2 regions of the Delftia sp. UME58 genome follow, and region 2 is predicted to be linked to the other one. Evidence: riboswitches for the same ligand, from Rfam matches in the RefSeq annotation. Region 2 holds a riboswitch; the other holds the start of a gene.
The links. A riboswitch is a leader RNA that binds a small molecule or an ion and turns the genes downstream of it on or off. The one in region 2 is predicted to bind glycine.

Region 1 (11,086 bases), on a different contig from region 2:
TTGATCATGTAGTCGATGCGGTCGCGGATCCAGAGGTAGCCGTCGTCGTCGATGTGGCCCAGGTCGCCCGTGTGGTACCAGCCGTGCGCCAGGGCGCGGGCATTGGCGTCGGGGCGGTTGAGGTAGCCGGCCATCATGCAGGGGCCGCGCACCAGGATTTCGCCCACCTCGCCGGGCAGGCAGGCCTCGGCCGGATCGGTGGGGGCGTTGTCCTCGCGCAGGCGCGCCACGATGAGGTCATGGCCCATGGAGGGCAGCCCTGCCGAGCCCGCGTGCGAGAGTTGCTCGCGCGGCAGCAGGACGGACATGCAGGGGCCCATTTCCGTGGTGCCGTAGACCTGGACCAGGTCGCTGCCGACCTTGCGCGTCCATTCGCGGATCAGGTGCGGCGCCATGGAGGCGCCGCCGTACTCCACCAGCCGCAGCGCGGGCGCCTGCTCAGGCGAGGCAATGGGGTCGGCCAGCAGCATGGTGACCATGGTGGGCGCGGCAAAGAAGAAGCTCACGCGCTCTTCGCGGATCAGGCGCCAGGCCTCGGTCACGTCGAAGCGGCGCAGCAGCACCTGGGTGGCCCCGGCCTGCAGGCGCGGCAAAAAGCTGGTGTGCAGCTCGGCCGTGTGGTTGAGCGGCGCCATGGCCAGGCCCACGTCGTCGCGCGTGAACTGCATGGTCTGGTGCATGAGGGCGTTGTGCGCCAGCTTGCTGCGGTGCGTGTGCAGCACGCCCTTGGGCCGGCCCGTGGTGCCGCTGGTGTACATGAGGATGCAAGGATCGCTTTCGCGCACATGGGCCTGTGGCGGCGCGCTGCTGCGGCCGCTGGCCAGGGCGGACAGGCGCTGCGTGGCCCAGATCGGCAGCGCGTCGGCCTGGGTATCGTCGGCAAAGATCCAGTGCTCGACGCCCGTGCCAGGGCCACCCCCGCCTTCGGCCTTGAGCAGGGCCTGGGCGCGTGCGGCCACCTCGCCGCCCTCTTGCTCGAAGACCAGGGCGCGCGCGGCGCCGTCCTTGAGGATGAAGGCCAGCTCCTGCGCCGCCAGCCGGTAGTTGATGGGGTTGAAGATGGCGCCCAGGCGCGCGGCCGCCAGCATGGTGAAGACAAAGGCCGGCGTGTTGTAGAGAAAGGCCGCCACCACGTCGCCATGGCCTATGCCCAGCTCGGCCAGGCCGTGGGCGTGGCGGTTGACCTCGGCATCGAGCTGTGCATAGGTCCAGGCGCGGCGCTCGCCGCCCTCCCACGCGACCAGGGCTTCCTTGTTCGGCAGGTAACGTGCCGGCCAGGCCAATGTGTCTCCCAGCGTCTGCTGCATGTGCGCTTCTTCCTTCTCGCTCACGAGATTTCATATATCGATGCATCTCAATGTAGGAGATTTTTTAGACAGTTATGCAATTTGCAAATGCATCCATGCAGGCAAGCGCATGGAGCTGCAGTCGGCCCGCGGAAATCCCGCAGCCGCGCAGGGGCCGGCCGCAGCTAGAATGCGCCGGTCAGGAGAGAGTGCCCGCCCGGCCGCAATGGTCACAGGCAGCGGCACCGCCGAAGGCGCAGGGTTCGTCCCGAACGCTCAGGCAAAAGGACTGGCACCGCCTGCCGCCACGGCCGCAGGCGTTCCTAGCTGGAGAGAGATGCAGGGCACGGCGGTGTGCCCCATCCACCGAAGGAGCAAGCCCCACGCATGGAAGGTGCGGGTGAATCTCTCAGGTAAAGCGGACAGCAGGGCAGGACATCCCGGGATTCCGGGATGGCGTTGTGCCTTGCCCCTTGCCGAAAAGAGAGTCCCTCCTTGACCGCTGCCTCCACCACCGATCTGCTCAAGACCCCGCTGTTCGACCTGCACCAGGAACTGGGCGCTCGCATGGTGCCGTTTGCCGGCTACTCCATGCCCGTGCAATACCCGCAGGGGCTGATAGCCGAGCATCTGCACACGCGCGAGGCGGCAGGCCTGTTCGATGTCTCGCACATGGGCCAGATCAGCCTGCGCGGCCCGGATGCCGGCGCCGCGCTGGAATCGCTGCTGCCCATGGACGTGCTGGGCCTGGGCGAACACCGCCAGCGCTACGGCCTGCTGCTCAATGATGCGGGCGGCATTCTGGACGACCTGATGTTCGTGCGCCGCGAGGACGACCTGTTCCTGATCGTCAACGGCGCCTGCAAGCACGAAGACCTGGCGCACATAGAGGCCCGCATCGGCCAGCGCTGCGAAATCGAGCCCCAGTTCGACCGGGGCCTGCTGGCGCTGCAGGGCCCGCAGGCAGCAGTCGCCATGGAGCGCCTACTGCCCGACACGGCCGGGCTGGTGTTCATGACGGGCGGCTACTTCGACTGGGAAGGCGCCGAGCTGTACATCACGCGCAGCGGCTATACCGGCGAGGACGGCTTCGAGATCTCCTTGCCCGCCGGCCACGCCGAGGCCTTTGCCCGTGCCCTGCTGGCCCAGCCCGAAGTCAGGCCCGTGGGCCTGGGCGCGCGCAATTCGCTGCGCCTGGAAGCCGGCCTGTGCCTGTACGGCAACGATCTGGACACGACCACCACCCCGGCCGAGGCCGCCCTGAACTGGGCCGTGCAGAAGGTCCGCCGCATCGGGGGCGAGCGCGAAGGCGGCTTTCCCGGCGCGGCCGCCGTGCTGGCCCAGCTGCAGTCGCCCGAGCTGCTCACGCGCAAGCGCGTGGGCCTGGTGGCCCTGGAGCGCGTGCCCGTGCGCGAAGGCACGGAGCTGCTGGACGCCAGCGGCCGCAAGGTCGGCCAGGTCACCAGCGGCCTGCTGTCGCCCACGCTGAACCAGCCCGTGGCACTGGCCTATGTGGAGCCGGGCAGCGCCGCCATCGGCACCACGCTGCAGGCCATGGTGCGCGGCAAGGCCGTGCCCATGCAGGTGCAGGCCACGCCCTTCGTGGCGCCCCGCTATCACCGCGGTTGAGGACAGCCTGCGCGCTTGGCGTGGATCGAGTTCGGCGGATTCGTTTTTCCTGCCATCGCATGCCGCTACAGTGCGCACTGACCTTTCTCAAACCGCCTTTCACAGGTTTTTTTCAGTTTCTATCGGAGCAAGCCATGAGCATCCAGTATTCCAAGGACCACGAATGGATCAACGCCGCCAACCCTGACGCGGCCATCGTCGGCATCACCCTCCACGCGCAGGATGCGCTGGGCGACGTGGTGTTCGTCGATCTGCCCGCCGTGGGCACCAGCTTCAACCAGGGCGATGTGGCCGGCGTGGTCGAGTCCGTCAAGGCCGCCGCCGATGTCTACATGCCCGTCAGCGGCGAGATCGTCGAAGTCAACGAAGCCCTGCGCGACGACCCCTCCCTGGCCAACAGCGACCCGCTGGGCGAAGGCTGGTTCTTCAAGGTCAAGCTCAGCGACGCAGGCCAGCTGGCCGCGCTGCTCGACGAAGCCGCCTACACGGCCTTCGCACAGAGCAACTGACGCCTCTTTCCGGCCAGGACGGGCGCCAGGGCCCGCCCTGGCGCTTTTCAGCTTTTGAGACAGGTCCCTCCATGCTGATGTCCTCCACCCAGCCCCTTGCCGCCCTCGAGAACGCCACCGAATTCGTGGCTCGCCATATCGGCATAGCGCCCGAAGACGAGGCCCGCATGCTCGGCGCCATTGGCGCGGCATCGCGCGATGCGCTGATCGACGCCATCGTCCCGCCCTCCATCCGGCGCCACCAGCCCATGGCGCTGCCGCCAGCGGCCACCGAGGCCCAGGCGCTGGCCGAGCTCAAGGCGCTGGCAGGCCGCAACCAGCTGCTCAAGAGTTTCATCGGCCAGGGCTACTACGGCACGCACACGCCCGGCGTCATCCTGCGCAACATTCTGGAGAACCCCGCCTGGTACACGGCCTACACGCCCTACCAGGCCGAGATCTCGCAAGGCCGCATGGAGGCCCTGGTCAACTTCCAGACCATGGTCTGCGACCTGACGGCCATGCCGATTGCCAACGCCTCCATGCTGGACGAGGCCACGGCCGCCGCCGAGGCCATGACGCTGGCCAAGCGCTCCGTCAAAAGCAAGAGCAACCGTTTCGTGGTGGCCGGCGATGCCCACCCCCAGACCATCGAGGTGATACAGACGCGCGCCGCGCCGCTGGGCATCGAGGTGCTGCTGGCCAATTCGCTGGAGGAATGGAACCAGCTGATGGAGGGCGACTACTTCGCGGTGCTGGCCCAGTACCCCGCCACCAGCGGCCGCATCGACGATCTGCGCGCCGACGTGGACAAGGCCCATGCAAGGCAGGCCGCCTTCATCGTGGCCACCGACCTGCTGGCGCTGACCCTGATCACGCCGCCCGGCGAATGGGGTGCCGACATCGTGGTGGGCACCACCCAGCGCTTTGGCATGCCCATGGGCGCCGGCGGCCCGCACGCCGCCTTCATGGCCTGCCGCGACGAGTTCAAGCGCTCCCTGCCCGGCCGCCTGGTCGGCGTGAGCGTGGACGTGCACGGCAAGCCCGCCTACCGCCTGGCCCTGCAGACGCGCGAGCAGCACATCCGCCGCGAAAAGGCCACCTCCAACATCTGCACGGCCCAGGTGCTGCCCGCCGTCGTGGCCAGCATGTACGCCGTCTACCACGGCCCCGAGGGCCTGGAGCGCATCGCCCGCCGCGTGGCCTCGTACACGGCCATCCTGGCGCGTGGCCTGGCCGAGCTGGGCGCGCCGCTGCGCGAGGTGCCCAGCTTCGACACGCTGAGCCTGCACACGGGTGCGGCCACCCAGGCCATCGCCGCCCGCGCGCGCTCGCTGGGCGCCAACCTGCGCGTGTATTTCAAGGAATACCTGTGCATCTCGCTGGACGAGACCACTACGCGCGCCGATGTCGAACTGCTGTGGAAGGTGTTTGCCAAGGACGGCCAGCCGCTGCCCGGCTTCGCCGCCTTCGAGAAGGGCGTGGAGCCGCTGATCCCTGACGGCCTGCGCCGCAGCAGCGACTTCCTCACGCACCCGGTGTTCAACACCCACCGCTCCGAGACCGCCATGCTGCGCTACATCCGCCAGCTGTCGGACAAGGACCTGGCGCTGGACCGCAGCATGATCCCGCTGGGCTCCTGCACCATGAAGCTCAACGCCACCAGCGAGATGATTCCCATCACTTGGCCCGAGTTCGCCCAGGTGCACCCCTTTGCCCCGGCCGACCAGCAGCAGGGCTATGCGGAACTGGACAGGCAGCTGCGCGACTGGCTGTGCCAGGCCACGGGCTACGCCGGCATCAGCCTGCAGCCCAATGCCGGCAGCCAGGGCGAGTACGCGGGCCTGCTGGCCATCAAGGGCTGGCACGCGAGCCGGGGCCAGTCGCACCGCAACGTCTGCCTGATTCCCAGCAGCGCCCACGGCACCAACCCCGCCAGCGCGCAGATGGTGGGCATGCAGGTGGTGGTCACCGCCTGCGACGCCAACGGCAACGTCGACATGGCGGACCTGGCGGCCAAGTGCGAGCAGCACAGTGCCAACCTGGCCTGCATCATGATCACCTACCCCAGCACGCACGGCGTGTTCGAGACCCAGGTCAAGGAGCTGTGCAAGCTGGTGCATGACCATGGCGGCCGCGTCTACGTGGACGGCGCCAACATGAACGCCCTGGTGGGCCTGGCCGCGCCGGGCAGCTTCGGCGGCGATGTCAGCCACCTGAACCTGCACAAGACCTTCTGCATCCCGCACGGCGGCGGCGGCCCGGGCGTGGGCCCCGTCTGCGTGGTCGAGGATCTCGTGCCCTTCCTGCCCGGCCATGCCACGGCGGGCCTTGCGGGCGGCACGGGTGCCATCAGTGCCGCACCGCTGGGCAATGCGGCCGTGCTGCCCATCAGCTGGATGTACATCCGCATGATGGGCGCCCAGGGCCTGACCCTGGCCACCGAGACCGCCATCCTCAGCGCCAACTACATCAGCGCCCGGCTGCGCGACCACTACCCCACGCTGTACGCAGGCGAGCACGGCCATGTGGCGCACGAGTGCATCCTGGACCTGCGCCAGTTCAAGGAAAGCACGGGCGTCATGGCCGAGGACGTGGCCAAGCGCCTGATCGACTACGGCTTCCATGCGCCCACGCTGTCCTTCCCCGTGCCCAACACGCTGATGGTGGAGCCCACCGAAAGCGAAAGCCTGTACGAGCTGGACCGCTTCGTGGACGCCATGATCGCCATCCGCGAGGAAATCCGCGCCATCGAGCAGGGCCGCCTGCCCCAGGACGACAACCCGCTCAAGAACGCGCCGCACACGGCCGAGACCCTGCTGGCCTCGGAATGGGCCCGCCCCTACAGCCGCGAGGCAGCCGCCTACCCGGTGGCTGCCCTGCGCCAGTCCAAGTACTGGTGCCCGGTGGGCCGGGTGGACAACGTCTACGGCGACCGCAACCTGTACTGCAGCTGCATCCCCGTGGACGCTTACCTGAGCTGAAGCACCTGTCACCCCAAGGGGCGCTTGTGGCGCCCCGCCCGGCGCGCGTACACTGCGGCCCTGCCCGCGCCGGGCCCCGGTCAACCTGCCGGGCGCCGTGCGCGGGCCACCAGGATTTGTGCGGCATATGCCGCTTTCCCCAGCGCCAGCACGCGATGAGCAGCCCAGACCATTCCGATCCGCCTCGCGACGACGAGCACCTGCCCCTGCATGCGCTGCTGGCGCCCGGCGCCGACCTGCCCCCCGTCGAACGCTTCCCCCTCTTCCAGCCCGTAGACGACCCGCTGCAGGCCCTGGTGGCCGAGCTGCGCAACTACCAGCGCGAACTGGAAATCCAGAACCGCGTGCTGGACTACAGCCAGGCCGTGGCCGAAAGCGCCTCCGAGCGCTTCGAGGCCCTGTTCGCCAGCATTCCCCTGCCCCTGCTGGTGGTGGACGAGCACGACATGGTGGTGCAGGCCAACGCCATGGCGCACAGCGCCTTCCAGCCCTCCGAGCATGACCGGCTGCTGGTGAACTTCGCGCCCTTCGTGCACCCCGACGATGCCGAGCGCGTGCGCAGGACTTTCTCCGCCGCGCGCGAGCTGGGCCGCACCGAGGCCCACGAGGTCTGCTTCGAGATCACCGAGCAGCACCAGCTGCGCGCCGACCTGCACGTGGCCTGCATCGCCATCCCCCAGCAAAGCGGCCCGCCCATTGCCCAGTACCTTTGCGCCGTGGTGGACCAGGGCCCGCTGCTGGCCGAGCGCCTGGCGCTTCAGCAGCGCAACCACCAGCTGTTCCTGAGCGAGCGGCGGCTGGAATCGGTCATCAACTCGGCGCTGGACGCCATCATCTGCCTGGACTCGGACCAGCGCATCACCGTCTTCAATCCCACGGCCGCCGCCCTGTTCCTGTGCCCGCCGCACGACGCGCTGGGCAGTCCGCTGGAGCGTTTCCTGCCCGATGCGGCACAGGCCCTGTCCTTTGCACCGCTGACCACGCAGGCCGTGCTGGGCGAGATGACGGCGCGCACGGCCAGCGGCCGCGAGATTCCGGTCGAGGTCAGTGTCTCCTTCGAGCACCACAGCGGCGGCGAGACCACCACCGTGTTCGCGCGCGACCTCACCAGCCGCAAGAAGGCCGAGGCCCAGCGCAACGAGCTGGAAGACCAGCTGCGCGAATCGCACAAGATGCAGGCCCTGGGCACCATGGCCGGCGGCATTGCGCACGACTTCAACAACATCGTGGGCGCCATCCTGGGCAACGTGGAACTGGCCAAGGCCGACTGCGGCGGCAATGCCGCAGCCATCGAAAGCCTGCAGGAGATCGAGAAGGCCGGCCGGCGCGCACGCGACCTGGTGCGCCAGATCCTGACCTTCAGCCGCAACGAGCCGCCCCAGCGCAAGCCCGTGCAGGCGCGCGAAGTCATGGGCGACACGGCGCGGCTGCTGCGCGTGACCCTGCCGCCCGCCGTGGAGCTGCAGGTGCATGTGCCGCCGCAGTTGCCCCCCATGCTGGCCGACGCCATGCAGGTGGAGCAGGCCCTGTTCAACCTGTGCACCAACGCCATGCACGCCCTGGGTGAGCGGCGCGGCCTGATCCAGATGGACGCCGACCTGGTGCGCCCCGACCAGCGCCTGTGCGAGCGCCTGGGCCTGCCGCCCGTCAGCTACGTGGCGCTGTCGGTGCAGGACAACGGCCCCGGCATGGATGCGCGCACGCTGCAGCGCATCTTCGAGCCCTTCTTCACCACCAAGCCCGTGGGCCAGGGAACGGGCCTGGGCCTGCCCGTGGTGCACGGCGTCATGCGCAACCACGGCGGCGCCGTGGACGTGTACAGCATTCCAGGGCAAGGCAGCCGCTTCACGCTGTACTTTCCCCCGGCCGACGCCCTGGCGCCCGCCGAGCACGCACCAGCCCAGGCGCCCGCGGCCGAAACGCCGCCCAGCCTGCCGGAGCCGCTGGCAGCCGCGGAAACCCCGACCGGCCCGCAGTTCGCCCTGCTGCCCGACCCCCAGGCCGCGCAGCAGCATGTGATGTACGTGGACGACGACCAGGCCCTGGTCTTCCTGGTGCAGCGCCTGCTGCGCCGTCGCGGCTACCAGGTCAGCGGCTTCACCGATCCGCACGAGGCCACCGAGGCGCTGCGCGCCGCCCCCCAGGACTACGACCTGCTGGTCACCGACTACAACATGCCCGGCTACAGCGGCATCGACCTGGTGTATGAGGCGCTGTCCATCCAGCCCCTGCTGCCCATCGCCCTGGCCTCGGGCTACATCACCGCCGAGATCGAGCAGGCCGCCATGGCCGCAGGCGCCCGGGCCCTGGTGCACAAGCCCAATGACGTGGAGGAGCTGTGCGCCACCGTGCACAGGCTCCTGAATGAACGGTGAGCGGCTTGAGCGCTGAATGGCGGCAGGAGTGCCTCGGTGCTGGTACTGCTGCCGATGCAGATACCGATGCAGGTGTCTCCTGCCTGTACGAGGACGCCGAGCTGCTGGTGCTGGACAAGCCCTCCGGCCTGCTGTGCGTGCCCGGGCGCGGCCCCGACAAGCAGGACTGCCTGAGCGGCCGCGCCTTGCAGCGCTGGCCCGATGCGCTGGTCGTGCACCGGCTGGACCAGGCCACCTCGGGCCTGGTGGTCATGGCGCGCAGCCTGGCCGGCCAGCGCCTCCTGAGCGAAGCCTTTGCGCAGCGCCGCGTGCACAAGCGCTACGTGGCCGTGGTCGCCGGCCGCCCTGCCGAGCAGCAGGCCGACGACTGGCAAAGCATCGATCTGCCGATAGCCGCCGACTGGGAGCGACGCCCCTTGCGCATCATCGACGCCGTGCAAGGCAAGCCCAGCCAGACCCTGTGGCGCGCCATGCCAGCAGCCACCGAAGGCAGGGACGCTCCCATCACGCGCATGCAGCTGCAGCCCGTGACGGGTCGCACCCACCAGTTGCGCGTGCACATGGCGGCGCTGGGCCATCCCATCCTGGGCGATGCGCTCTATGCCGATGCCGCCGTGCACGCCCTGTCGCCGCGCCTGCTGCTGCATGCGCACCAGCTGGAGCTGGCGCATCCCCTGTCGGGCCAAACGCTGCGTTTCGAATCCGCCGTGCCGTTTTGATCCACCGCAGAAACACGGAGACCGGCGCCCGCTGGCGCGTTGCTGCGATGCAACATTCCGTGTACGTGTTTCCCCTTCTTGCAGTCGGTCATATTGGTTTCATGAAGCACCGTCCGGGTGCACCGTCGGCATCAGGCGTTTTCGTCGCCCAAAACCGGCGCTGACAAGCAGCCTGCGATGGCATCCAGCCCTTAGCGAAAAGCCTGCAGCCGCGCCAGCCCCGGGATACCCTGTTGCCATTGGTAACCAGGAGATTAACCTGTGCTTCTTTGCGCGGATCGCCCCTACAGGAGCCACCGCGCTTTTCAGAACGCTTTACCCAAAGTTGAAGGAAGTACCCATGAGCATTCCGTTCCGCATGCACACCGTCGTCGCCGCCCTGGGTTTGGCTGGTGCCGCCTTGTTCTCCACAGCGCATGCGCAAATCAAGATCGCCATGGTGGTTCCCACCACCGGCCCGCTGACGCAGTACGGCGACATGGTCAAGGAAGGCGTGAACACCGCCGTGGAAATGGCCAATGCGGCTGGCGGCGTCAATGGCAAGAAGATCGAGCTGGTGTCCGTCGATGACGCCTGCGAACCCAAGCAAGGCCCCGTGGCCGCCAACCGCGTGGTCAACGCCAAGATCGGCTACGTGATCGGCCCCGTCTGCTCGGGCGCATCGATTGCCGCCGCCCCGATCTACAACAACGAAGGCGTGGTCGTCGTGACCCCCTCGGCCACCTCCCCGGCCCTGACCGACGGCAAGAACTACCACTTCATCTTCCGCACCATCGGCCGCGATGACCAGCAGGGCCCGGCCGCCGCCAAGTTCATCCTGGACAAGGCCAAGCCCAAGAAGGTTGCCGTGCTGCACGACAAGCAGTCGTATGGCCAGGGCATTGCCTCCTCCGTGCGCGACGACCTGAAGAAGGCCGGCGTGGAAGTGGCCCTGTTCGAAGGCATCAACGCCGGCGACAGCGACTACTCCGCCGTCATCACCAAGCTCAAGAGCGCCGGCGTGGACTTCATCTACTACGGCGGCTACCACCCTGAAATGGGCCTGCTGCTGCGCCAGGCTTCCGAGCAGGGCCTGAAGGTCCGCATGATGGGCCCCGAAGGCGTGGGCAACCCCGAAGTCAATGCCATCGCCGGCAACGCCGTCGAAGGCATGCTGGTGACCCTGCCCGCAGACTTCTCGGCCAACCCCAAGAACGCCGCCGTGGTCAAGGCCTTCAAGGACAAGAAGCGCAATCCCTCGGGCGCCTTCCAGCTGACCGCCTTTGCCGCCACGCAAGTGCTGCTGGACAGCATCAAGGCCGTGGGCGACAGCCCCGCCAAGGTGGCTGACCACCTGCACAAGTCCAACTTCGAGACCGTTCTGGGCTCGGTGGGCTGGAACAAGCAGGGCGACCTGAAGTCCTTCGACTTCCAGGTGTTCGAATGGCACAAGGACGGCAGCAAGTCGGTCGCTGCCAAGTAATCCCCCTCGTTGACTGGCCGGGGCACGCTTACGCGTGTCCCGGTTGTCTGCATCCTGGCCTTTTAGGCCTTTTCCTGTTTTGGGGCGGCATTACACCATGTCAGAACTCTTACCTCAGCTGATACAGCAGCTGTTCAACGGAC
Region 2 (11,086 bases):
TAGATGGCGCCCACGGCGCGGCGGCCCGTGGGCAGGTCGGCATAGCGCTCGTCGCGCTGCACGGCGCCGTCGGGCAGCAAGGCCATCTGGTTGCGCGCGCGCTCATGGGCGGCGTCGGCATCCAGCCAGCTGATCTGCAGGGGCTGGCCCGCACGCTCGGGCAGACGCAGCTGGGCGAACTGCCAGCCATGGGCGATGCGCTCGAAGGCGGCCCAGCCGGGCGCGATGTCGATGGGCTGCTGCACGCCAGCCGGCTCAGGCCGGCCGCCACCGGGTTTCGAGGACGGCGCCGCGGGAGCGGCCACGCGCGGCGGCACGCCGGCCCAGCCGTCCACCGTGCTGCGCACCACGCCAAAGGCCCAGTACATGCCAGTGCAGGTGAACACCACATAGGCCACCAGGGCCCAGGTGCCCGCCACCGAGTGCAGGCCCCAGAGGAAGGAGCGGCCCTTGAGCGCCGGGTCGAAGCTCAGCCAGGTGCGCCATGACAGCGGCCGGCGCGGCCAGCGCAGGTACAGGCCCGACAGCGACAGCATCAGCAACAGGCCGGCCAGCGTGCCCGTGATGGGCTTGCCGTCATCGCGCGACAGCAGCAGCCAGCGGTGCAGGCGCTCCACCCATTCGAAGAACTCCGTGCCGTGCTGCTCAGGCAGCTGCGCGCCCGTGTAGGGATCGACAAAGACCGTCTGGCCCCGGCGCTGGCCGGCCGGCGGCTTGAAGGCCACCTGGGCCGAGCGGCCGGGCTCGGCAAAGACGGTGATGCGCTGGACCACGCGCTGCTCGCCGGCCTCGCGCAGCGCCTGCGCAATCTGTGGCGGCGCCAGCGGCGCGGCATCGCGCGCGGGCACGGTTGCCGTGCCGGGGTTCATCCAGCCCAGGATTTCCTCGTGGAAGGAGAACACCGCGCCCGACAGCCCGATGACGATGAGCACCGTGCCGGCCGTGATGCCGAAGAACCAGTGCAGCTGGAACCAGATTTTCTTGAAAGTCATGGGGGCGGACGAAGGCAGTCAGATGTCCATCGGTGCGCAACGGAGCATCAGTACGGAGCGGTGCATGGGAGGCGGGCAGAGGGTAGCTGGCAGCAGGCAGTGGTCGTGCATGGCGGCCGTTCGCCAGCCCCGGGCGGCGTCGGCCGGGGCCAGGGAGGGAGGGCGCCATCAGCGCGAAATTCTAAATTGTTCTCATTTACCGCATGTTGCGCGCAGGCGATGGCCCGCAGACCGACCTGGGGTTTACGCCTAGCGGCAGCAGCACGGGCCGCCCCCTAGAATCGCCATCTGCAGGAGAGCAGGCGGGCGCCACGGTGCCGGCCTCACCGAAGGCGCAAACTCCCATACACGCTCAGGTTCCGTACTGCAAACTCATCATGCCGTCTGGAGAGCCGCCGCGCGCAAGGCGCGGCGCACCGAAGGAGCAAGCCCCGTCCCCATGGACGGCGGTGAATCTCTCAGGTACCAAGGACAGGGGGAGCGGCAGCTGCGTCACGACGGACGCCGGCTGCTTGCTATTGAATCCATAGCTACCAGCTTCCGCGTGACCGGCACATGCCTTTGAAAGGGCATTGTCATGCGCGTCATCGTTCTCGGAGCCGGCCTGATCGGCACCGCCTCGGCCTACTATCTGCAATCCCTGGGTCACGAAGTGACCGTCATAGACCGCCAGGCTGCGCCCGGCGCCGAAACCAGCTTTGCCAACGGCGGGCAGATCTCGGTCAGCCATGCGGAGCCCTGGGCCAACCCAGGCGCACCGCTGAAGCTGCTCGGTTGGCTGGGCCGGCAGGACGCACCGCTGCTGTTTCGCCTGCGTGCCGACATGCGCCAGTGGCTCTGGGGCCTGTCCTTCCTGCGCAACTGCACGCCCGCGCGCACGCGCCACAACATCCAGCAGATCGTGCGCCTGGGCACCTACAGCCGCGAGGCGCTGCAGCAGCTGCGGTCGGACACCGGCATCCAGTACGAGCAGCGCATGCAAGGCATCCTGCACTTCTACACGAACGCCCGCGAGTTCGAGGGCGCGCTCAAGCCCACCGAGCAGATGCAGGCCCTGGGCTGCGACCGCCGCCTGATCGATGCCGACGAAGCCGTGCGCCTGGAGCCGGCCCTGGCCCATGTGCGCGGGCAGATAGCGGGCGCCACCTTTACGGCCGAGGATGAATCGGGCGACGCCAACCTCTTCACACGCGAGCTGGCGCGCATCGCTGCCGCCACAGGCGTGCAATTCCGCCATAGCCACCATGTGACGGCGCTGCGCACCACGGGCGCGGGCGCCAGCCGCCATATCGACCATGTGGAGATGACCAATGCCGAGGGCCGCTACGAACGCATCCAGGCAGACGCCTATGTGCTGGCCATGGGCTCGTTCAGCCCGCTGCTGGCCCAGCCGCTGGGGCTGCGCCTGCCCATCTATCCGGCCAAGGGCTACTCCGTGACCCTGCCGGTACTGGACCCCGCCAAGGCCTATCAGGTCAGTCTCACGGACGACGAGTTCAAGCTGGTGTTCTCGCGCTATACGGGCGCTCAGGGCGACCGGCTGCGCATCGCGGGCACGGCGGAGTTCAACGGCTACGACCGCAACCTGGACCCCGTGCGCTGCGAGGCCATCGTGCGGCGGGTGCAGCAGCTGTTCCCCGGCGCCGGCGATGCCGAACGCGCGCAATTTTGGAGCGGCCTGCGCCCCGCCACGCCCAGCAATGTGCCGCTGATCGGACGCTCGCCCATCGCCAACCTGTTCCTGAACACCGGCCACGGCACGCTGGGCTGGACCCATGCCTGCGGCTCCGGCATGGCGCTCGCCGACCTGGTCAGCGGCAGACAGCCGGCCGTGGATTTCGATTTTCTGGGAGCTGCAGTCATGGACCCGGATCGCAGCGCAGGCACGGTGCGCCCGCGCGCGGTCTGAGGTGCAGACGGTGTGTACCGTGTGTACGGCGTGTACGACGCCTAAGCAGTGAACACCGTCAACACTCCGGCGAAGCGGTGCAGGCGGGCGTCCATGATCTCGGCTTCGGCGACGAAGCCGATCAATGGCACATCGCCCAGTGCGTGGCGCAGGGTGCGCAACTCGGCATCGGGTCCGCCGAACAGGCCACCGCCGCGCCCCCGGCAACTGATGTAGATGGCGCCCCGGATGCGGGGCTGTGCCTCGCCTTCCGGAACTGGTTCTTCAGGCTCCGCCGCATCGCGCAATGCGGCGCCCAGTTGCAGCAGTTCCTGGCGCGCCACCTGGGCCTGGCGGCGGCAGAAGATCACCGAGTGCCCGGCCTCCACGGCCGAGGACAGGGCCACGCCCTGGCGCAGCGGGTCCAGGCCGACCAGGGTCAGTACCTGGGCCTCTTCGGTCAACACGCCGTGGGCCAGGCCCCGGCCCGGCGGCGCAATGGCCGCCAGCGTGGTGCGTACCGTGGTCAGCGCGGGCTGCCAGTCGCTGCCTTCCAGCTCCACGCCCAGCAGTTGCAGCAGGCGCTGCAGGGCCGGATCGCCATCGAGCCCGGTGACCAGGGCGCCACGCGCCTCGGTGATCTCCAGCCCCTCGCCCAGCGGCACACAGCCCTGGGCCATGCCCGTGAAGCAGGGCACGCCCGCACCGAAGGCCACGCCTGAAAAGCCTCCGCTAAAAATGCCGCGCGCATCCGCATGCTGCGCATGCAGGTCCTCGGTACGGCAGGCGATCTGCACGCCCTCCACGCCATCGTCCCCGTCATCGCCCACGCCGCCGAACAGCAGGCCGGACTCGGTGCGCTCGGACAGCTCGTACAGCAGCTCGGCCAGCTCGGGCTGGCCACCTCCGGCATGGACCAGGGCCGAATGGGCCGTGAAGCCGGCCTCGCCGCCAGGCGCATGCAGGGGCGCCAGGCCCGAATACAGGCGGTAGTGGGCAGCCGGTACATCGAGCAGCATCACCGCGAGTGCGGAGCCGGACAGGTATTCATGCGACATGGCCAGTACGCCGCCGGCCGAGCAGCCGGCCCAGTCCGCCACATGGGGCAGGGCCCTGGCCAGATGCTGCAGCAGCGGCCGTGCGCAGGCGGCATGCGCATGGGACAGATACACCAGTCCCAGACGGGGCCGCTGCGCGTGGCCGGGCCCGGCCATCTGCGAGCGCAGTTGCTGCAGCACCGCGTCGGCCGCGGTACGCCAGTCGGAATGGCTGGCATGGCCTACAGGAAACAACGACATACCAACCTTCCTTCTAGCCCTGCCAGCGCCCGGCTTGCGGGGGGCACGGGCCTAGAGCGTGTTATGCACTAGACCATCCATGGGTGCCACCGTCCCGCTCAGCGCGGTGGCCGACTCTTGACCGGCGCCTTGCCTGCGGCCGGAGCCTTGGCTGCTGTCTTTGCGCTGGTCTTTGCCGCCGTCTTCCTGGCCGCTGCCTTGGCTGGCGCCTTGGAGGGAGCCTTGGCTGGTGCTTTCGCAGGCGCCTTGGCGGCCTCGACCGGAGCCTTGCCCGCCGGTGCAGCCGCCGCCTTGCCTGCCTGCGCAGCAAAGGCGCCCGCCTGGGCCGTCATGCGGTCCATGGCGGCCTTGGCGATGTCGCCGGCCATGCCGGTGGCGCGCTGTGCGGCAGCCACGGCCTCGGGGGCCATGGGTTCGGCCATGGCCTTGGCGGCGATCTGCTGGAATTGCTGGGTCAGTGCGCCCCACCATTGCATGGCCTGGCCCATGGCGGCGGCCTGGGCCGGCCCATCCTTGGGCGCAGAAGCCCCAGGGCCGGAGGCCTTGCCGCCGGCATCCGCGGATGCAGCGGCCGCGGCAGCAGCAGGCGGCTCGGCAGGGGGCTGTGCGGGCGCGGCCTGCGGCTTTTCCTGCTTGCCGGCCTTGCCGGCGGAGGACATGGGCCAGTCCGAGTGGTCGGACTGCCCCGCGCTGGCGGTGCCTTTGCCCGCAGTGGCAGCAGCGGTTGCGGCCGCAGCGGCGGGGAACTGGAAGGCCTGCGCCAGTTCGCCCATGCTGACGTTCATGCCCTGCAGGGTGGACAGCGTCATGCGCTGCACTTCCAGGGCCTGGATGGTGGCGGCCAGCGCCTTGCCGTTCTGGTCGAGCCAGAACTGCACGGCCTTGAGTTCGGTGATGCGCTTGTCCACCTCTTCGATGCTCACCGTGGGCGCCACCCATTCGGGCAGTCGCCCCAGGGGCCGGGCGGTGGCCGATCCTGCGCTCTGGGCCAGGCCCTGCAGGAAGTCGAAACCGGGGATGAACTTGCCGAAACCGAAGGAGGACGCGTCACTCATGGCAGCACTCGCTAGGACTGGGTTGGAAGAGCATGCCGGCGAAGGATGCCGGCCATGCTCCCAGCTTAACCCAGGCACACGCCAAGTCCACGGCAAGTCATGCGCATGCGGCTGCGCACAAACCCGGTGCAATGGCGCTGGCTCAGTGCGAATGGCCGGCGTGGCCGCCGCCGTGGCCCGCTGCCGGGGCAGCCGCCGCGCCGGGCGCCATCGCGCGCACGGGGACCTGCAGGCTCAGGCGCGAGGTCTCTCCCTTGGCGTCCTTGAACACCAGGGTGATGGGCACCTGGCTGTCCTTGAGCAGCGGGCTCTTGAGCTGCTGCAGCATGACGTGGTAGCCGCCGGGCTTCAGATCCACGGCCACGCCCTTGGGCAGGTCCAGGCCGTCGATGGCGCGCATGCGCATCACATCGCCTTCCATCTTCATTTCATGCACCTCGGCCACGCCGGCTGCGGGCGATTCCACGCCCACCAGGCGCAGCGGCTCCTCGGCCGTCAGGCGCATGAAGGCGCCCGTGGCCTGCTGGCCCGGCACGCTGGCACGCGCCCAGGCGGCGTCGGCCTTGACATGGGCGGCATCGGCATGGGCATGGGCCAGGCCCATGGACAGGGAGGCGGCGATAAGGAAAGGGGTGGTCCATTGACGCAGTGTCATCACGGTTTCTCCAGAAATTTCAATTCATTGCAGCACGGTCTTCGTGCATTGCAAAAAGGGTTGGCCAGGCGAAAGAGGCAGGGATTGAATCCGGGAGTCACCGGGGCGGTGCGCGGGCCTGGGGCAAGGCCGGCATGGCCACGCTGTGGACGGAGGCCGGGTACGCCAGTGGCTGCGCATCTGCCGCCAGCGGCGCCGGGACCGCCATGCACAGGCCCGGCGGCGGCGCCAGCGGGGGCAGGCACAGCGGGCAGTCGATGCCGTGGCTGCCGGCCAGGGCATTGTCCTGACCGGCCGGCGAGGGCACCCAGACCGATTCGCCAGCGGCCGAGCACAGGCGCTCCCAGCCCGAGGCGCGCGCCAGCGGCGCAAACGCCGATGCCAGCGCCACGCACAGCCACAGCCCCAGCACCCAGCGGGCGCAGGCAGCCAAGGTGGAGGGCAGGCGAAGCGGCATGGCGCCATTCTAGGGGTCTGCCCCAGTCGTCATCTCCGGGACCGCGCCATGCCCTGCCCGCCCCTACCATCGCAGGCGCGCACCCTCGCCTTCACCACAAACAACCCAAGGAGACACCCATGCTCACCCTGTGCGGATTCGCGGCCAGCAACTACTACAACAAGGTCAAGCTGGCCCTGCTGGAAAAGCAGCTGCCCTTCAACGAGGAACTGGACTGGCTGGGCGAGACCGACACGGCGCTGTCGCCGCTGGGCAAGGTGCCGTACCTGCGCATCGACGACGGCCGTGGCCTGTGCGAATCGGCCGCCATGGTCGAGTACGTGGAGACGCTGTCGCCCTCGCCGGCCCTGCTGCCGGCCGACGCCTTCGAGGCCGCCAAGGTGCGCGAGCTGTGCGTGTACCTGGACCTGCACCTGGAACTGGTGGCGCGCATCCTCTACCCGCAGGCCTTCTTCGGCGGCCAGGTCAGCGACTCCACCAGGGAGCGCACGCTGGCCCAGCTCGACAAGAACGTGGCGGCCTTCGCCAGACTGGCGCGTTTTTCCCCCTTTGTGGCAGGCGACAGCTTCACGCTGGCCGACTGCTGCGCCATCGTCCACCTGCCCCTGGTCAGCGCGGCCAGCAAGATCGTTGGCGGCCGCGACGTGCTGGCCGACCTGCCCGTGCGCGAGTACCTGGCACGCATGGCCGAGCGGCCCACGGTGCAGCAGGTCAATGCCGACCGCAAGACCAATACGGCGCTGATGATGTCCCGCTACGCCAGCGACAAGACCCCGGCCTGAGCCACCGCCCTGTCCGCCTCATTCCTGCAGCCAGCGCAGCAGCCCGCTGGCGCGCTGCGTGGGGCTGCCAACGGCCGAGGCCAGCAGGCCAGGCACCTCGGAGAACAGTGAGAAGGCCTGGCGGGCGCGCGTGATGCCGGTGTAGACCAGCTCGCGCCCCAGCACGCTGCCGCCGCGCGAGGGCAGCACCAGGGCCGTGTGCTCGAACTCCGAGCCCTGGCTTTTGTGCACCGTCATGGCAAAGGCAGTCTCCACATGGGCCATGCGGCTGACGCCGACCGAGCGCAGTTCGTCGCCCTGCAGGAAGTAGACGCGCAGCAGTGGCCCTGGCTGCCCCTGGTGCACTCCCGGCAGCGCAATGCCGATGTCGCCGTTGAACACGCCCAGCTGCGCATCGTTGCGCGTGACCATGACGGGCCGGCCCGCATACCATTCGCCGCCGCGGCGGATCACGCCCTGCGCATCCAGGGCCTGTTCCACCGCCCGGTTGAGGCCGGACACGCCCCAGTCCCCCTCGCGCACGGCGCACAGCAGCCGGAAGCGCTCGAAGGCCTGCAACACATCGACCACCCAGGCCCGGTGCACACCCGGGTCGGCACAGGCCGCATCCGGCCGGCCCTGCAGGGCCTGGGCATAGAGGGCATAGCTGGCCAGGCCGCCGCGCCCGCGCACGGCCAGTTCGGTCACGGCCTGCACGCCGCCGCCCTGGCGTTCCCAGAGTTCGGAGTGCGTACCGCCTTGCGTGCCGGCATCGAGCAAGGCCTGGGCCTGCGCGGCGTGGCCGGCATTCACGGCACGTGCCAGCTGGCCGATGGGGCCGCCGAAGCGCCGACTTTCGCGCAGCATGACGGTGTGTTGCGCCAGCGCAGGCGCACGGTCGCCTGCCGGCGCCGCGAACTGCGGCGGCAGCTGCTGGCCCGCCACGCGCAGCGCGTAGTCCAGCGTGTCGGGCAGATAGCGCCCGGCCTGGGCATCGCGGCACAGGTCCCCCAGCACGGCGCCCGCCTCCACCGAGGCCAGCTGGTCCTTGTCGCCCAGCAGCACCAGGCGGGCGCCGGCCGGCAGCGCCTCCAGCAGCGCCGCCATCATCTCCAGGTGGACCATGGAGGCCTCATCGACGATGAGCACGTCCACGTCCAGTTGCCGGCCCGCATGGAATCCCCAGTGCCGCGTATCGGGACGCGCGCCCAGCATGGAGTGCAGGGTGCGGGCCGCACCCATGCGCTGCACCAGGGCGGCCAGGTCGATCTCGCCCGCCATGCTTCCCTGCAGCTGCAGCAAGGCCCCGTCGATCGATTGCTTCAGGCGCGCGGCGGCCTTGCCCGTGGGAGCGGCCAGGGCCACGCGCAACTGGCTGGCATCGGATGCCGTGGCAAACAGCAGGGCCAGCAGCCGTGCGGCGGTATAGGTCTTGCCGGTGCCGGGGCCGCCCGTGATCACCGACAGCCGGCCGCGCAGCGCCAGGGCGCAGGCCAGCTTCTGCCAGTCCACGGTGCCGCCGTCCGCCGCAGGCGGAAACAGCTGGTCCAGCCAGCGCCGGGCCTGGGCTTCGTCCAGTGGTTGTCCCGCCACGGCCTGTGCCGCCGTGCGCTGGATGACGTGGGTGGCCACGGCGCGCTCGTAGCCCCAGTAGCGGCGCAGGTACAGCAGCGGCGCGGGGCCGTCGGCACCGGCCAGCACCAGGGGCTGGCCGAGGTCTTCGCCGCCCTCCCGCCCATCTACCGGCTCCCCGTGCTTGCCATGCACCACGCGCACCACGGCGCTGGCGCTCAACGCCGCAATCCAGCCGGACAGGTGCGCGGGCAGCATCTGCCACAGGGCCTGCTGCGCGGGCAGCGCCTCGGCCGGCCAGGCCAGCACGTCGTTGGGGTTGCCGGCCAGCGGCGCCAGGGGCAGGCAGCTGTGGCCGCGCCCTTCCATCTGCGCCAGCAGCGCGGCCGCCACCAGCAAGGCGGGCCCGGCCTGCGCATCCTGCCCGGCGACGAAGGAGGCCAGCGCCGCATCCAGCCGGCGCAGCAGGCCCGCGTCGGCCCAGCGGCGCAGCAGGGCCAGCACCTCGTCGGTGCCCGGCGATGCTTCGCTCGGCGATACGTCGCCCGGCGATACGTCGCCCGGCGGTTTGCCGCCCAGCCGTTCATCGAACAGGTCCAGCGTGTCCGTATCGACGGTGCGCGAACGGGGGCGTGGGCTCATGGCAGTTCCTCCGCGTTGGCGCGGCCAGGACCGAGCAGTTCATCGAGCGCATCAAGCAAAGGCAGCTCGGGCGCCATGGCATGCATGCCGCCGGCCGGGCCATCGATGCCGCGCAGAAAGTAGTACAGCGCGCCGCCCAGCTGGTGCTGCGGCTCGTAGGCGGCGCCCAGCCGGCTGCGCAGCAGCCGGTGCAGGGCCAGCAGGTAGAGGGCGGCCTGGACGTCGTAGCGGTGGTGGAGCATGGCACGTGCCAGGGCTTCCTGGCCGTAGGCGGCACCGTCCGGCCCCAGGTGGTTGCTTTTGTAGTCGAGCACCCAGTAGCGGCCCTCGTGGCAGAACACCAGGTCGGCAAAGCCCATCAGCATGCCGTGCAGCGAGCGCTGGGGCAGCGCGGGCCGCTCCTGCCCCGGCAGGATGAAGCGCCGGCACAGCTGGTCGATGCGCTCGGCCGGCAGTTGGCGGGCGGGCAGCCAGAATTCCATCTCGGACAGTTGCGGGCCCAGCGTGGCCAGCGTGACATCGAGTGGCGCCAGCGGCTGGTGGACCACGGCCGTGAGCCAGGCCAGCAGGTCGCGCGCCTGTTCGCCGCGGCCCGCACGCTCGCAGCGGCGCACCAGGCGATCGGCGAGCGCACCCTGCCCGTCCACGGGCAGTGCAAAGTCTTCACCGCCCAGCCATTCGAGCTGGTCGTGCACGAAGTTGCCGACCACGGGCCCGCGCAGAAAGCGGTGCCAGACCGCAGGCCCGCCGGCCGGTCCATCCTGCAGGGGCTGCAGGCCCGCCAGGCCGGCGATGTCCGCCCGTTCCGGCGATGGGGGCGGCTCCAGCGCCTGCTCATCCTCGGCCGGGCGCTGCACGGCCACGGGTAGCACGGGCAGGCTGGGCGCGGCCATGGCGCGCACCAGGGCCGAGAAGCTGCCGATGCCCCAGCGGGTGTCGAAGCGCGCGTCGTAGGCCGGGGCATCGTGCAGCGGGGTGGCGCCGGCCGGGGGCTGCCAGCGCGTGCGCTGCAGCGGCCCGGCGTCCAGGTCGCGCCAGGCCATGTGCGGGTCTTCGCCGCACAGCTGCTGCAGGCCGTCGTGCCAGCCCTGGGCCGAGCGCGGCTCGGTGCCGCCCAGCAGGTAGCCGGCTGCGCCCTGCTCGTTCACGCAGGCCTTGCCGTTGCCGCGCTTGAGCGGGGCCAGGCCCAGCCACAGCGCATGGCGCGGGCGGGTAAGCGCCACGTAGAACAGGCGCAGGTCCTCGCGCAGCCGCTCGCGGTCGGCCTGGGCCAGATCCTCGTCACTGAAGTCCAGCAGCAGCCTGCGGGCCGGGGCGGCATCGTCTTCCCCCCCATCCTGCGCGGACAGGGTCAGGAAGGGCGTCCTGGCCCGCTCCATGGGGCGGAAGCTGCCTGCAAACGGCAGGCAGACCAGCGGGTACTCCAGGCCCTTGCTCTTGTGCACGGTGACGATCTTGACCAGATCGGCGTCGCTTTCCAGCCGCACCACCTGTTCTTCGCTGCCGCTGCCCGGCGCCTCGATCTGCGTGGCGAGCCAGCGGATCAGGGCCTGCTCTCCCTCCAGCTGGGCGCTGGCGGTCTGCAGCAACTCGGCCAGGTGCAGGTAGTTGGTCAGGCGCCGCTCGCCGCCCAGGGCCGGGTCCTGCAGCCAGCGTGCGGGCAGGTCCAGGCGGTACAGGGTCTGGCGCAGCATGGCCAGCACGCCCAGGCGCAGCCAGATGCCGTGCAGCTCGCGCATTTGCTCGCTGCGTGCGTCAAAGGCTTC

Region 1: it holds a riboswitch for glycine, as region 2 does, so the genes downstream of both, gcvT (glycine cleavage system aminomethyltransferase GcvT) here and A9976_RS03265 (D-amino acid dehydrogenase) in region 2, are expected to answer to the same signal.

The regions. Positions count from the first base shown of each region.
Region 1 is NZ_LZZV01000014.1:144,794-155,879, forward strand. It holds gene A9976_RS06225 (fatty acid--CoA ligase) at 1-1,307, opposite strand, end outside; glycine riboswitch at 1,477-1,588, shown strand; glycine riboswitch at 1,604-1,722, shown strand; gene gcvT (glycine cleavage system aminomethyltransferase GcvT) at 1,740-2,915, shown strand; gene gcvH (glycine cleavage system protein GcvH) at 3,050-3,424, shown strand; gene gcvP (aminomethyl-transferring glycine dehydrogenase) at 3,496-6,387, shown strand; gene A9976_RS06245 (PAS domain-containing sensor histidine kinase) at 6,543-8,762, shown strand; gene A9976_RS06250 (RluA family pseudouridine synthase) at 8,768-9,481, shown strand; gene A9976_RS06255 (branched-chain amino acid ABC transporter substrate-binding protein) at 9,822-10,943, shown strand; gene livH (high-affinity branched-chain amino acid ABC transporter permease LivH) at 11,041-11,086, shown strand, end outside.
Region 2 is NZ_LZZV01000012.1:27,680-38,765, reverse strand. It holds gene A9976_RS03270 (sulfite reductase flavoprotein subunit alpha) at 1-992, opposite strand, end outside; glycine riboswitch at 1,367-1,477, shown strand; gene A9976_RS03265 (D-amino acid dehydrogenase) at 1,570-2,901, shown strand; gene A9976_RS03260 (FIST N-terminal domain-containing protein) at 2,943-4,178, opposite strand; gene A9976_RS03255 (PhaM family polyhydroxyalkanoate granule multifunctional regulatory protein) at 4,277-5,233, opposite strand; gene A9976_RS03250 (copper chaperone PCu(A)C) at 5,376-5,888, opposite strand; gene A9976_RS03245 (hypothetical protein) at 5,986-6,345, opposite strand; gene A9976_RS03240 (glutathione S-transferase family protein) at 6,465-7,127, shown strand; gene recD (exodeoxyribonuclease V subunit alpha) at 7,146-9,320, opposite strand; gene recB (exodeoxyribonuclease V subunit beta) at 9,317-11,086, opposite strand, start outside.